4 regions of the Hymenobacter sp. genome follow, and region 3 is predicted to be linked to each of the others. Evidence: riboswitches for the same ligand, from Rfam matches in the RefSeq annotation. Region 3 holds a riboswitch; each other region holds the start of a gene.
The links. Region 3 has a riboswitch for S-adenosylmethionine ahead of VF629_RS15295 (TonB-dependent receptor). Riboswitches for the same ligand answer to the same signal wherever they lie in the genome.

Region 1 (3,882 bases), on a different contig from region 3:
ACCAACACGGGCGGCTTTCTGGCTAAAAACGGCTTGCGCGTGGGGGGTGGCATCTTGCTGAACACCACTGACGGCCAGCTGCGCGGTGCGCCAAGCAGCCAGCGCAGCGATGCCAATCTTAAAACGTATTCCCTTTCGGCCGCTTACGACATCACGTCCAAACTGAGTTTGGCTGCCCGCGCCAGCCTCGACCGGCGCGACTACAACGCCCAGTTTTTCTACACCACTAACGCCGGCGACCTGGCCCGCGAAACCACCAACAAAAACTGGTACCAAGGCCAGCTCAGCTACCAGCACAACGAGCGCGCCCGCACCGAAGCGCAAGTGTCGACCAGCCGCGGCACCGACTATTACCTCTACACGCCCACGTCGGTGGCCAGCGACCACCTCACGCACTACACCAACGTGTTGCTGAGCCACCAGCAGCAGGTTGGAGACAAAGTGCGCGCCACGCTGGGCGGCCAAGCCGACCGCCGTGCGGTGGAAAGCAACGACCGCGGCAATCACGCGCAGTGGCACTACGCCGCCTTCGGCGTGGTGGCCGTGACGCCAAGTGCCGGCCTAGCCCTAACCGGGGGCCTGCGCGTCGACCACGACCAAGCCTACGGCACCGAACTAGTGCCCCAACTCAATGCGAGCCAGCAAATAGGAGAGGCCCTCACCGTGCGGGGCGCCATCGGCCGGGCCATTCGCGCCCCCGATTTCACGGAGCGCTACAATGCTAATGGCCGGCCTGGCATTGTGCCCAATGGCTTCAACGTGGGCAATGCCGCCCTGCAAGCGGAGCGGACCACGAACTACGAAATGGGGGCTGACTACCGCCCATTTCCGGGCTTTACTGCCAAGCTGACTGGTTTCCTGCGGAAGGGCAACAACCAGATTGACTACGTGCCGACGCCCGGTGCGCAGGTCATCGAAGCCAGCGGCCTCACCAATCTCAACGCCGCCAGCACCTACCGCTTTGCCCAAAACCTGTTCGATGTCACCACCCGTGGCCTTGAAGCCGAGCTGACGTATGCCCACCAGTTCACGCCCAAAACCCGTTTTGATGGCAGCCTGGGCTACACTTTGGTGAAGGTGACCAATGCCGAAAGCATTGCCTCGCAGTACCTGGCCAACATTGCCCGCCACGTGGTGTCCGGCACGGTCGGCATCACGTCAAACCGCGTCAATGCGAGCTTCAGCGGGCTGTGGAAGCAGCGCGATGCCAACGCCGTAGCGGCCATCAGCCGGGTGCAGCGGCCGGAATACGCCGTGTTCAATGCCCGGCTGGAAGCCGCAATCTTGCCGCAGCGCCTGTGGCTCACGGGGCAGGTGCAGAACCTGTTCAACGAAAAATATTCGGACTTGCTGGGTGCCCAAATGCCCACGCGCTGGCTGATGGGCGGCGTGCGGCTGGCCCTGCGGAAATAGAGCCGCGTAAATGCTCCTAGCTACCGATTTGGAAAAATCGGGCGAGTGTGCCGTACCTTTGCGGCATCAATTCTTTCTCCCAAAGGATTGTTTTTATACAGAGGCGCTGAGAGACAGGCTCTAAGATGCGCCGGCAACCATCCGCAACCGCGGGCAAGGTGCCAATTCCTGACCATATAAAAACAAGTTGCCGTGGACGCTGCCAACAACCTTCTCGTTTCTCCCGCCTCGTTTCAGGCCCGCGCCGTAGCCGTGCGCCCGGCCGGCATGGGCTGTTGTTGTTGTCTGGCTTAAGCACCGACGTCTCCGTCTGATTTCGCGGGGGTGAGTTGGTGAAGGTCCGCTTAGCGGGCCTTGCACCCTTTTCCTGCTTGTGGGTATTCCAAACGTAACGCTACCAGCGTTGGCAGAAACGCGTGCACGCGGCTGCCTCGTCCGCGGCACTTATCCCACACTTCATCAGCGGGTTTCAATCAATTTCGAACTATCCGGGCGCCGTTTTCGCGGCTGCTTTGTTCTCTAACTCAGTTTCTTCTAATTCTCTCCAGTTTATGGCCTCTTTGCAAAAGCCCATTGGCATCTATTTCGAGCACCCCGAATGGTTTAAGCCGCTCTTCGCAGAGTTGGACCGTCGCGGGCTGCCCTACGAGAAGATTGATGCCGCGCACCACCTCTTCAACCCCGCCGAAAAGGAAAGCCGCTACAGCCTCGTGGTGAACCGCATGAGTTCCTCGGCCTACTTGCGCGGGCACGGCCAGGGTATATTCCACACCGCGGGCTATGCCACTCACCTCGAGCGCATTGGCACGCGCATCATCAACGGTTCGGCGGCCACGGCCATCGAGACCAACAAGGCCCGCCAGCTCTCTTTGTTCGAGTCACTGGGCCTGAAGTACCCCAAGTCGTTTGTGATTAATCACGCCTCGCGCGCAATCGACGCGGTCAAGGAGCTTCGCTTCCCCATCGTAGTGAAAGTAAACATTGGCGGCAGCGGCGCGGGCATCATTCGCTTCGACACGCCGGAAGGCTTGCAAGCGGCTGTGGAAGCCAACCAGATTGACCTCGGCATCGACCAAACCGCGCTGGTACAGGAGTACGTAACGCCCCGCGGCGGCAACATCCACCGCGTGGAGACGCTGGACGGCAAGTTCCTGTACGCCATGAAAGTGTACACCACTGGCGAGAGCTTCAACCTGTGCCCGGCCGAAATCTGCCAGATTCCGGAGGAGCAGTCGGCCGAGTTCTGCTTGACCGAAGCGCCCAAGAAAGGCATCCAGGTAGAGGCCTTCACGCCTCCCGCTGAGGTGGTTGCCGCTGTTGAGCGCATCGTGGCTGCCGCCAAAATTGACGTGGGTGGCATCGAGTACCTCATCGACGACCGCACCGGCGATGTGCTCTTCTACGACATCAATGCCCTGTCCAACTTCGTGGCCGATGCCGTGAACGTGGTAGGTTTTGACCCCTACGCCCGTTTCGTGGACTACCTGGAAGCGCAACTGCCCGCTTCCGCCACCGCATCTGTGCAGTCCGAACTGGCCACTGCTTAATCCAAAATAATAACAACTGAACGTCATGCTGAGCGCAGCCGAAGCATCTCGCCCGCTTCGTTGCAGCGAAGTGAAGTACTCACGCAGTAGAGATGCTTCGGCTGCGCTCAGCATGACGTTCTTTTAGGCTTACTTAACATGAAATTCGGATATTGGATGCCCATTTTCGGGGGCTGGCTGCGTAACGTGGAAGACGAGCAAATGCCCACCGACTGGAACTACGTGAAGCAGCTGGCGCAACGCAGCGAAGCCCTCGGCTACGACCTTACGCTGATTGCAGAGCTGTATTTGAACGACATCAAGGGCACGGAAGCCCCGTCGCTCGAAGCGTGGAGCACGGCCGCGGCCTTGGCTGCTGTGACCGAGCAACTGGAAATAATGGTGGCCGTACGCCCCACTTTTCACAACCCCGCGCTGCTCGCCAAGCAGGCCGCCAACATTGACTTAATTGCGCCCGGTCGCTTGTCGCTGAATGTGGTATCGAGCTGGTGGCGCGACGAGGCCACTAAATACGGCCTGCACTTCGAGCAGCACGACGACCGGTACGCCCGCACCCGCGAATGGCTGGACGTGGTGACCAATGTGTGGAAGCAGGACCATTTCAGCTACGAGGGTAAGTACTACCAAGTGGCCGACAACATTCTGCAGCCCAAGCCCGCCAAAGCGCCGTTCCTCTATGCCGGGGGCGAGTCGGAAGCGGCAAAAGACCTCATCTCGACGCAGTGCGACGGCTACGTGATGCACGGCGACTCACCCGAGCAAATCGGGGCCCGCATTGCCGACATGCGCCGCCGCCGCGAGCAGAAAGGCTTGCCGCCCATGAAGTTCGGCGTGGCCGGTTACACCATTGTGCGCGACAACGAGCAGGACGTGAAGAAGGAGTTGGACCGCATCACCAACGTGAAATCGTCGGCGGCTGGCT
Region 2 (3,882 bases), on a different contig from region 3:
CTTGGGCTTCGAAATAGCTGCCGTTCAGCTTGATGGCAAACTTGTTGCCTAGCTTCTTGGCGTAGCGCAACTGGGCGTCGCGCAGGTTGCGTTCGCCGCCGCGCAGGCGCACGCTCAGGCCGTCGTACACAAACGGGTCTTTCGAGTTGAACAGCACCACGCCACTCAGGGCGTTGGAGCCGTAGAGGGCCGAGGCCGGGCCGTGGATGATTTCGATGCTCTCCATGTCGAGCTCCGGAATGCCCACCAGGTTGCCGGGGCTCAGGTTCAGGGACGGCAGCGCCGTATCCATGTAGTCCACGAGCTGAATCACGCGTTCCGACTTGGCCGTGTTGAAGCCGCGGGTGCTGACGCTGGTAAACAGCATCGACGCCGAGTTGACGTCGACGCCGGCCAGCTGGCCCAGGCCCGCCAGCACTTCCGGCGTGCTGATGCGCTCGAGCTGCTTGCCCGAAACTTTGTCGATGGTTACCGGTGCCCGCAGGATGTTTTCCTCCACCCGCGAAGCGGATACCACCGTTTCGTTGAGCAGCGTGGCGCTCCGCACCAGGTTAAAACGCAACGAGTTGTCGATGCCCGTGAGCGTGGAGTCCTGCGTTTCGTAGCCAACGTACGCTACCACCAGCACGACGGGGCTCTTGTCGAAAGCCGCGTTCAAGCTGAATTCGCCCAGCTGGTTGGTGCTTGTGCCAATGTAGGTCCCTTTGATGAAAACCGTGGCGCCGGGCAGGGGCTCGCCGGCGGCGGTGAACACTACGCCGCCCACGGTTTTTCCGGCGGGGTCGGGCAGTGCGGCAGCTTTGCGCTTGGCAGAAGCTTGACGAGGGTGGGGGCCGGTGGCGGGGGAAGCTAGCGCGGGCTGAGCCGGAAGCAGCGCTGCCACAACCAAGGCAGAATAAATGTGTTGCATTAAACTGATAATGTGTTGAACTAGAATGAAGCATCAAAATTAATGTTGCAACATCAATGAGATATCTTCTATTCGTTGAATCAGGAGATTCAGGGGGTAAAACACGCAAAACCGTCTGCCCAAAAAACACGCTCTTTCCCAGTGTTTACCTCAACACTGGAACGCGTGAAATTTTCGATATTTAGCACTTTACCCAGCTCGTTCTCACTCACTGAACCAGGTTATCGCCCGAGTACCTGACCCAAAGCATCTTATGGCTTTTGGTGGCCCTGGGCGCTGCTAATTATCGCGGCGTCCGTATCTTCGCCCTACGCTGCTATCCAGAAAGACAGAGGGACCGGGCCCGATGACGTCTTGGCAACCTACCGCGAGTAGGTGCCAACTCCCGTTTCACCGCCGTTTTTGGTGAAAGAAGATGCCAGCCGGAACCGAACCCTAGTGTTCGGGTTTCTTTCTGGATACGCGCATTTTGCCCGCTACTCAATCCGAAAGAAATGCCCACCGCCACCCTCACCGCCGCCCCGGAACGCGAAGCCGCCGCTTCGCGACACAGCCTCTCCGAGCTTCTTCGCCAGCGCCTGCTGATTCTCGACGGCGCCATGGGTACCATGATTCAGCGCTATCCGCTCACGGAGGAGGACTTTCGCGGCGCCCGCTTCGCCGACCATCCCAAGCCCCTGCGCGGCAACAACGACCTGCTGAGCCTCACGCGGCCGGATATCATCAAGGGCATCCACGCCGAGTACTTCGCCGCGGGAGCTGATATGGTGGAGACCAACACGTTCTCCGGCACCACCATTGCGCAGGCCGACTACGGCCTGGAGCACGTGGTGTACGAGCTGAACTACGAGTCGGCGCGCCTGGCCAAGGAAGCGGCCGACGAATACTCTACGCCCGACAAGCCGCGCTTTGTGGCCGGCGCCGTGGGCCCCACCAACCGCACCGCCTCGCTCTCGCCCGATGTGAACCGCCCGGGCTTCCGCGCCGTGACCTTCGACGAGCTGGCCACGGCCTACCTGGAGCAGGTGCGCGGCCTCGTGGACGGCGGCGTGGATGCGCTGCTCATCGAAACCATCTTTGACACGCTGAACGCCAAAGCGGCGCTCTACGCCGTGCAGAAGTTCTTTGATGACGGCGGCCGCGAGGTGCCCATCATGATTTCGGGCACTATTACCGACGCCTCGGGCCGCACCTTGAGCGGCCAGACGGTGGGAGCATTCTGGAACAGCATCAGCCACCTGCCGCTGCTGAGCGTGGGCCTGAACTGCGCCCTCGGGGCCGACCAGCTCCGCCAATACGTGCAGGAGCTGAGCCGCATTTCCGACGTGCACATTTCGGCGTATCCGAACGCGGGCTTGCCCAACGCTTTTGGCGGTTACGATGAGTCGGCGCAGGAATTTGCCGCGCTGGTAGAAGAGTACTTGAAGGAAGGAATTGTGACGGTGGTGGGTGGTTGTTGTGGCACCACGCCCCAGCACATTGCCGAGCTATCCCGCCTGGCCCAGAAGTATAAGCCCCGCCCCCTACCTACTGAAATTCCGCCCGCTACCCACCTGAGCGGCCTCGAACCGTTTGCCATCAAGCCCGATAGTCTGTTTGTGAACGTGGGCGAGCGCTGCAACGTGACCGGCTCCCGCGCGTTTGCCCGCCTCATCCGGACCGGCGCCTACGAGGAAGCCCTAGCGGTGGCCCGCGTGCAGGTGGAGGAAGGCGCCCAAGTGCTTGATATCAACATGGACGAAGGCATGCTCGATTCGGAGCAGGCCATGACGACGTTCCTGCACCTCATCGCCTCGGAGCCCGATATCTCGCGGGTGCCGCTCATGATTGACTCCTCGAAGTGGAGCGTGCTGGAAGCCGGCCTGAAGTGCGTGCAGGGCAAGAGCATCGTCAACTCCATCTCGCTGAAAGAAGGCGAAGAGGTGTTTTTGCAGCGGGCCCGCACGGTGCGCCAGTACGGCGCGGCCATGGTGGTGATGGCCTTCGACGAGGACGGCCAGGCCGACACGCTGGAGCGCCGCAAGGAAATCTGCCAGCGCAGCTACGACCTGCTGATGAGCATCGATTTCCCGCCCACGGACATCATTTTCGACCCCAACATCCTCATTGTCGGTACCGGCATGGAGGAACACCGCAACTACGCCATCGACTTCATCGAGTCGGTGCGCTGGATTAAGCAGAACCTGCCCGGCGCCCTCACTAGCGGCGGCGTGTCGAACATCTCATTCTCGTTCCGCGGCAACGACGTGGTGCGCGAGGCCATGCACGCGGCCTTCCTCTACCACGCCATCCGGGCCGGGCTGGACATGGGCATCGTGAACCCCAACCAGCTCGCGGTGTACGACGAAGTACCCAAAGACCTGCTGGAACTGGTAGAAGACGTGCTGCTAAACCGCCGCGCCGACGCCACCGAGCGCCTGCTTGAATTCGCCGACACGGTGAAGCAAAAAGGCAAGGTGGAAGTGGTGGCCGACGCCTGGCGCAGCCTGCCGGTGCAGGAGCGCCTATCGCACGCACTGGTGAAGGGCATCACCGAATTCATTGACGAAGACACAGAGGCCGCCCGCCAGGAGCTGGCCCGTCCGCTCGACGTGATTGAAGGCCCATTGATGGCCGGCATGAACGTGGTGGGCGACCTATTCGGCGCTGGCAAAATGTTCCTGCCGCAGGTAGTGAAATCAGCCCGCGTGATGAAGAAAGCGGTGGCTTACCTGGAGCCGTACCTCTTGGCCGACAAGCAAGGTTCGGACCGCCAGACGGCCGGCAAAATCCTCATGGCGACGGTGAAGGGTGACGTGCACGATATCGGCAAAAACATTGTGGGCGTGGTGCTGGCCTGCAACAACTTCGACATCATTGACCTTGGTGTGATGGTGCCGCTGGAAAAGATTCTGGACGAGGCCCAGAAGCAGCAGGTGGACGTTATTGGCCTTTCCGGCCTTATCACTCCTTCGCTTGATGAGATGGTGTAC
Region 3 (3,882 bases):
ATCAACGAAAAATAACCCCACCCCGGTGAAAAATACTAAAGCCAACAGCTTGCTGACGGTGAACAAGTTGTTGACGCGCGAAGCCGTGCGTACGCCCACCAGATTGACGACCGTGAGGCCACTGATTATGGCTGCCATGAGCGCTGCCCGGCCCACTCCCGCGCCCACGCTGGGCCAGAAATACGCGGCGTAGTCGACAAACAAGTTGCAAAGCGCGGCGAAGCTGGCCAGCCGGGAAATCCAGAGCATCCAGCCCACTTCGAAACCCACCAGCGGCCCAAAGGTCTGCCGGGCGTAGAGGTAGGGGCCGCCGGTGCCATTGAAGCGGCTGCTCACCTCGGCAAAGCACAGGATGATACCGGCCACAATGGCCGCACTTGCCACGTAGGCCACCAGGCTATAGGCCCCGACCAGCGCATAAATCTTGGACGGTAGGCCCAGGATGCCGGCCCCGATGGTGATGTTGACGATGAGCGCCACGAAGTCCCAGCGGCGGATACCGCGCACGAGGTCAGGCCGGGAAACGGCCAGTGGAGTAGGGGGCATGGAAACGAAAATACGATTGGAAAATGGGCGCCTGCGGGCAGGGCTACGCGGGGTTAGGCGGCGGCGGGGCCACAACAACAGGTGCGATTTCCAATCAATTTCTCGTTCAAAATGGGAGTGTATGCAGGCCCGTTGAAATTTTTTTCCGTCGTGTGCAAGGAGGTTCTGCAAACGGTTCGAGTTGGGACAAATATAGGCACCAGCGCTTGTGAGACAACTTTTGGCCCTTTCCCCCGCAATGGCTTTAAAGTGGAGGATAAGCGCTGCGAGAAATAAAATTCGGGCTTTTTATTAGGCTTTGAGAAAAATGTTGCTTTACATTTGCAGCACAATTCCTTCAAACCAAAGAATTGTTTTTATACAGAGGCGTGGAGAGACAGGCTCGACGAAACGCCGGCAACCAACGGGGCTAACCCTCCGAAACGGTGCCAAGTCCTGACCATATAAAAACAAAAGCCATGGACTTTTCGCGTCCCCTCCCCGCTTTTCCGACTGCCCCTTCAGCCGTACAGCATGGCTGTTGTTGCACGTCGAGCATGCCCGCCTGTATGCGGCGGGCCGGCCGGGGCTGTTGAGCGAAGTGCTCTTTCATTTTCCTGCCGGCCTCACGGGCTGCCGCGGCTAAGCCATAGCCGGGTGCCGCATGGGCTGTTGTGCCTGCGCGGCAGCTGTTCGCCAGCCTCCCAGCGCCTGACCTTCAATGGGTAGGCGCGGGCTACCTCTCATTTTCTGGGCAAAACCTGCGGCTTGGGGCCGGGCGTCGTTGTGCACAAACGGCGGCTCACCCTCGCCGCCGAACGCCGCGACCCCCACGCTCCTGGTGCACCGGAGCACGTGCGGACGCGGCCCATGGGCCCAGACTTTTCACCCTTGGGCCCGCTTGTGTCCCGCCAACGCGCGGCTGGCCCGGCCCCTCCACCCCCAACTCTTGCTTCTCATGAACACCAATACGCTTCGGCGGTCGCTCTTTCTCCTGCTGTGGGGAGGGGCCACCGCCACCAGCCACGCGCAAACGGGCCCCGAGCCCGTGGTGCGCGGCACCGTGACCGACGCCAGCAGCCACACGCCGTTGCCCGGCGTGACGGTACTCGCCAAAGGCAGCACCGTGGGTACCACCACCGACGCCAACGGACAATTTACGCTCCCGGCAGCTCCCGGCAGCGCGCTCGTTTTCAGTTTCGTGGGCTATGCCCCCAAGGAAGTAGCGGCCGCCACGGGCCCCCTCGCCATCGACCTGGCGCCTGATTTGCAGGAGCTTGCGGAAGTGGTGGTGACGGGCTACAGCGAGCAGAACCGCAAAACCCTGACCAGTGCCATCAGCTCGGTGCGGGGGGACGAGCTAAAGAACATTCCGGCTGCCAGCCCCGACCAACTGTTGCAGGGCAAGGCGCCCGGCGTGCAGGTTTCGGCCAACTCGGGCGTGCCGGGCGGGGGCATTTTCATCCGCATCCGGGGCAGTAATTCGGTGAACGCCAGCAACGACCCGCTCTACGTGGTGGATGGCGTGTTCATCAACAACACCAACCTGATTGCGACGGGCCTGGGCAACCAGGTGTCGAGCAACCCGCTGGCCGACCTCAACCCCTCGGATATCGAAAGCATCGAAATCCTGAAAGATGCCAACGCCACGGCCATTTACGGTTCGCGCGGGGCCAATGGGGTAGTGCTCATCACGACCAAGCGCGGCAAGGCCGGCGACAAAACGCGCATCACCTTCAACACGTACCACGCGCTGTCGGAGGCGCCCAAGCAGTATAAACTGGCCAGCGGCCCCGAACTGGCCGCGCTGGAAAACGAGCGTTTTCTGAACGACGGCGGCACTCCGGCCCTGGTGCCGTACCGCCCTGCCGCCTCGGGGGGGCGCGGACTGCCGGAGGAGCAGCCGACCTACGACCGGCTCTCTGACGTGTTCCGCACCGCCCAAACGCACAGCTACGAGCTGTCGGCCGCCGGCGGCTCCGGCAAAACCCAGTTTTACATCGGGGCGGGCTATTTCACGCAGGAATCGGTGGCCAAGCCCAGCGCTTTCGACCGGTTCAGTTTGCGCGTCAACCTCGACAACTCGGTGACGGACAAGCTGCGCATTGGCACGAGCACCGCGCTGAGCCGCACGCACCGCAACGTGAGCAGCAACGACAACAACCCCGTGGGCGTCATCAACTCGGCCTTGTTCACGCGCAACAACCTGCCGATTTATAACCCCGATGGTTCTTATGCGAAGTACGGGTCGTTTGATAACGCCCAGGCGCTCATCAAAAACCTGAACAATGACGCGGTGGGCACGCGCGTGATTTCGAACGTGTACGGCACCTACCAGTTCGGCAAAAACCTGACTTTCCGCAGCAGTTGGAGCATCGACTTCAACGACATGTACGAGAATAACTTCAACAACACGTTGATTCTGGCGGGGCAGCCGCGGGGCACGGCCTCGTCGTTTCTCTCGCGCGACATTACCCTGCTCAACGAGCAGACGCTGAACTACAGCGTGAACTTCGGCGAAAACCATTCCTTGCAGGCGCTGGTGGGCAATACCTTGCAGCGCAACACCTTCCAGCGGACCAGCCTGGCGGGCCAGCAGTTTCCGGGCAACGACTTGACCACCATCGCCTCGTCGGCCACGCAAACGGGCAGCTCGTCGCGCTCGCAGGCCGGGCTGGTGTCGTTTTTTGGTAAGGCCACTTACAGCTTCAAGGAGCGGTACACGGCTGATGTGAGCGTGCGGGCCGATGCTTCCTCGCGCTTCGGGCGCGACAACCGCTGGGGCTATTTCCCGGCCGTGGGGCTGGGCTGGCGCCTGGGCGAGGAAAACTTCATTCAGGACCTCGGCATTTTCCAGGAGTTGAAGCTGCGGGCCAGCATGGGCAGAACCGGTAACCAGGCCGGCATCAGCGACTTTGCGGCCCTGGGCCTGGTGCAAGGCGGTGCCAACTACCTCGACCTGCCGGGCACCGCCCCGCTGCAGCTGGCCAACCCCGACCTGAGCTGGGAATCGACCCGGCAGTGGAACGTGGGCTTGGACGCGGCCGTGCTGAAAAACCACTTGGTGCTGGAGCTGAATTATTACGACAAGTACACCTCCGGCCTGTTGCTGAACGTGCCGGTGCCGCGCAAAACCGGTTTCTCGTCGCTGGTCGAAAACTTCGGCGCCGTGAGGAACAAGGGGGTTGAAATTCAGGCCACGGCCAACTGGCTGCCCAAAGGCGCGGTGCAGTGGAGCACCACGGTCAACGTGGCCCGCAACGTGAACAAGATTGAAAAGCTGGCCGCGCCCATCACCACGGGCTCGCGCGACATTTTCCGGCTGGAGGAAGGCGCGCCGCTCTACTCGTTCTGGCT
Region 4 (3,882 bases), on a different contig from region 3:
TAAGCTCAGGGTTTCGAGGCCGATGAGCAGCTGGAAGGAGTTGAATGGGCTGATGGCCGGACCAAAGTCGCGCAGGCCTTCTACTCGGGCGCGGATAATGAAGGCGATGTTGCCAAACGGCCCGCCCTTGCCAAACACGTCGTTGAACACCAAGCCGTGGTAGCCTTCGCTGGGCTCGGTGAACTGCGGAAACTTGCCGTTGCCGAAGTCGTAGGTGCCGCCGTCCACAATCACGCCGCCAATGCTGGTGCCGTGGCCGCCAATCCACTTCGTGGCCGACTCCACCACAACGTGCGCGCCGTGCTCCAAGGGCCGGAACAGGTAGCCACCCGCGCCGAAGGTGTTGTCCACAATCAGGGGCAGGTCGTGCTTGTTGGCAATGGCCGCGATGGCCTCAAAGTCTGGAATGCTGAAGCTGGGGTTGCCAATGGTTTCCAGGTAAAGGGCCTTGGTCTTGTCGTCAATCAGCGCTTCAAAGCTGGCCGGATTGTCGCCGTCGGCGAAGCGAGCCTCGATGCCCAAGCGCTTGAACGCTACCTTAAACTGGTTGTAGGTACCGCCGTAGAGGAAGGCCGTGCTCACGAAGTTGTCGCCGGCTTGCAGGATGTTGTTCAGGGCAATGAACTGCGCCGCCTGGCCCGAACCCGTGGCCAACGCCGCCACACCGCCTTCCAAGGCCGCCACGCGTTGCTCAAACACGTCGGTGGTCGGATTCATCAGGCGGGTGTAGATGTTGCCGAACTCCTTCAGGGCAAATAGGTTGGCGCCGTGCTCGGCGCTCTTGAACACGTAGGAAGTAGTTTGATGGATGGGCACGGCGCGCGAACCGGTCGTGGGGTCGGGCTGCTGGCCGGCGTGGAGTTGCAGCGTTTCGAAGTGCAAGGGTTGTGCAGACATGGTGGTTGAAGTGAAAAAGTGAATAGTTGTTGGGTGTTTAGCTGCGGCACAACCTGCTAACAGGCGGCGCAACTGGCAATTAGATTAGAGCCGGGTAAGTGCTTCCAACAGCACGGCCGGGTCGGGGCGCAGCTTGAAGTTGGCCTCGGTGGCGGCCCAGGCCACGCGCCCGTTTTGGGCAATCACGAACGTGCCTGTCAGGGGCAGCTCGCCGCTGTCGTCGCCGTTGTAGGCGGCCAGGTCGATGCCCACGCCGTGCAAAGCGCCGTACAAGGCCTCGCCCACCTGGTAGGCCAGCCCGTACTGCTGGGCCACGGCATTGCCCACGTCGCTGAGCACCGGAAAGCGCAGCTCTTTTTCTTCGGCCGTGAGCCGGGTCAGGTCCGGTGTTTGGGGCGAAACGGCCACCAGCGTGGCTCCGTACGCCCGAATTTGGTCCAAAGCTTGGTTGTAAGCCCGCAGCTGCACGCTGCAATAGGGGCACCAGTTGCCGCGGTAAAACACCAGCACCACCGGCCCCGAAACCAGCAGCGAGGCCAGCGAAACGAACCGGCCCGCAGCATCGGGCAACGCAAAATCGGGAGCAGTCTGGCCGACGCGGAGGCTGCGCTGGGCCAGGCCCGTGGCGTGCACGGCGGCAATGCCGGCATCGATGGTGTGGCTGGCGTCGGCGGGGAGCACCGTGGCCAAGTGTTGGGCCGTAGTGGCCAGTTCGTGCTGAAACGAAGAAGTTGCGGTGGACGTGGACATGCGCAAGCGAAAATGAAGAAAAGGGAGGGACTTCTTCGCGGGTCTACTCGGCGTTGCCAGTAGCTCAAGCACTTGCGGCTGGCTCTGGGCGTAGCCAGAAGCATCGGAGCAGCCTGTAAGCCGACGCGACCAATCGGCACGCTTCAGCGTAAGGGGATTCCCACGAAGAAAGAAGGGGTTAAGCCGAAATCAGCTTAGCAACAACACGGACGACAACAGCATATTCGCATTCGCGCGGGGCACGAAGCATGCAATAGGCCGCCTTGGGCCAACACGAAAAAGTCCGAAACCAAGGCGCGTGCAGCCGGGGCAGTCGGACTAAAAGAAACGTAAGCAGCAGAGTTTTCCATGGCACTCGAGTCATATGTCCCGCCGTGGTCGAAACCGCCGGTGGGTAGGAATTGGCACCTTTCGCATAGTGGAGGGTTGCCAGCGGGTCAGGGAGCCTAGTCTCTCGCCGCTTCTGTATAAAACTTATAAACTACTCGCCGTTAGCGAGGAGTACCGGGTAGGTGAGGCAAATGTACGCGAATAATTTTTTTATGGGCAAGCGGTGAGCTACGTTTTTTCAAAATAGCCGGTCATGCAGAGCATCTCGCTGGCGCCGCTTGCCATCCTGAGCGCAGCGAAGGACCTTGTCGAACACCAACCGTCATTCCACGGTGAGAAGGTCCTTCGCTGCGCTCAGGATGACAGACGGTTGAAGTTACTACCCCGAGCGAGATGCTTCGCTGCGCGCTGCATGACACTAAGCCAGCCATAAATCGAGCGAAACCATAAGACACAAAAAAGCCACCCTGAAACAGAGTGGCTTTTCTCACCTTTTTTCTGCAAAAAAGTACCTAGAGACTAGGTAGGGTCAACACCTGGCCCACTTCAATGTGGTCAGGGTTGGTGCCGATGATGGCCTTGTTGGCCTCGTATATCTGATGCCACTTGGCCGCGTCGCCGTAGTGGTTTTTAGCAATTTTGGAGAGCGAGTCGCCGCTCACTACGGTATATGAATCACCGGAAGCCGCTGAATTGTTTGCGTTTCCGAAAAAATCGGTAGCGCCGGCAGCCGGTTTTGCCGCGGGCTCTACGGGTTTTTGCTCGCCCTTGTCGCTGAGAAAATCAAGTAGTCCCATGGTTTGGTTCAGTTTGAATGAAAAAGAGAGTAAAAAAGTTCGTCTGCGAGCAGGCTAACAGGGGCCATATACGGGGGAGTTAAGGCGGGGTTACGCTCCCAACTCTTTTGCGCATTGGCCGTAAGCCGCCTAGCCCGTCCTGCGGAGCTTGTTCTTCATTCTTTCACCTTTACTTCTTGTGCCCATGAAACCTCAGTCAATCTTTTCGCTCCGTTACGTTGCCAGCCTGCTGGTTCTGCTGACCTTGTTTGCCACCGCTTGCGGCAGCGACAAAGGCAAGGTAGAAGGCGTAAACATGCTGTATGGCACCGACAGCAAAGTTTGGAAAACTGCTAAAGAAACCGATACAGCTGGCGACAAAGTGAAGCAAACCGACGCGCAAAAGCAAGAGGAGTTGCGCATTTTTGCCAACGGCACCTACAACATGACCGGCGCCACCGGCGCCATCTCCGGCAAATACACCTTCGACCAAGCCGGCAAAACCATCACCATGACGCCCGACGGCGCCACCACCAGCAACACCTTCAACGTGGAAACCCTCACTGACGACAAGCTCACGCTGAAGTCGGCCGACGGCGCCGCTCTGATGCTGGAAGCTGAATAAATAGCTTTCGACTAACGCGTTACGAAAAACCCGAACCCTTGTGGTTCGGGTTTTTTTGTGCGCAACGCATTCAATGAATGGTTAGAGTAGCTTGCAGCCTTTCGAGCCAACTGCCACTCTTTGTTCACACTTTTCTTCTGCCATTCGTGCGTACTGCTTTTCTGTTGTTGCTCGCTCTTATTTTCGGGTGGGCCGGCCCTGTGCCCGCCACAGCCCAATCTACCACGCCGCTGCCGGTGCACGCGGTGCGCAGCATCAGCCCAGCCGACGCTGATTTTCGAGACTTGGAGTTTTTGACCCAGGAAATAGGCGGGGCGCGGGTCGTGATGCTCGGCGAGCCCACCCACGGCGAAGGCAACGTATTCGAGGCCAAAATCCGCCTGTTGCGCTTTTTGCAGGAGAAAATGGGGTTCACCACGGTGGCTTTTGAAAGTGGTTTTTACGACTTGCACCGGGCGCAACAGGCGCTGGAAGCGGGCACGTCGGCGCAGGAGGCCATCGGCA

Region 1: another riboswitch for S-adenosylmethionine. It lies ahead of VF629_RS22410 (hypothetical protein); the one in region 3 lies ahead of VF629_RS15295 (TonB-dependent receptor).
Region 2: another riboswitch for S-adenosylmethionine. It lies ahead of metH (methionine synthase); the one in region 3 lies ahead of VF629_RS15295 (TonB-dependent receptor).
Region 4: another riboswitch for S-adenosylmethionine. It lies ahead of VF629_RS19670 (peroxiredoxin-like family protein); the one in region 3 lies ahead of VF629_RS15295 (TonB-dependent receptor).

What each region holds. Positions count from the first base shown of each region.
Region 1 is NZ_DASVSI010000155.1:37,458-41,339, forward strand. Features, by position in the region: gene VF629_RS22405 (TonB-dependent receptor) at 1-1,413, shown strand, start outside; SAM riboswitch class I at 1,504-1,596, shown strand; gene VF629_RS22410 (hypothetical protein) at 1,965-2,960, shown strand; gene VF629_RS22415 (LLM class flavin-dependent oxidoreductase) at 3,099-3,882, shown strand, end outside.
Region 2 is NZ_DASVSI010000175.1:96,766-100,647, reverse strand. Features, by position in the region: gene VF629_RS24775 (TonB-dependent receptor) at 1-883, opposite strand, end outside; SAM riboswitch class I at 1,224-1,332, shown strand; gene metH (methionine synthase) at 1,405-3,882, shown strand, end outside.
Region 3 is NZ_DASVSI010000111.1:2,810-6,691, reverse strand. Features, by position in the region: gene VF629_RS15300 (APC family permease) at 1-546, opposite strand, end outside; SAM riboswitch class I at 900-996, shown strand; gene VF629_RS15295 (TonB-dependent receptor) at 1,484-3,882, shown strand, end outside.
Region 4 is NZ_DASVSI010000140.1:555-4,436, forward strand. Features, by position in the region: gene VF629_RS19665 (O-acetylhomoserine aminocarboxypropyltransferase/cysteine synthase) at 1-897, opposite strand, end outside; gene VF629_RS19670 (peroxiredoxin-like family protein) at 982-1,647, opposite strand; SAM riboswitch class I at 2,005-2,121, opposite strand; gene VF629_RS19675 (LysM peptidoglycan-binding domain-containing protein) at 2,490-2,774, opposite strand; gene VF629_RS19680 (hypothetical protein) at 2,959-3,378, shown strand; gene VF629_RS19685 (erythromycin esterase family protein) at 3,525-3,882, shown strand, end outside.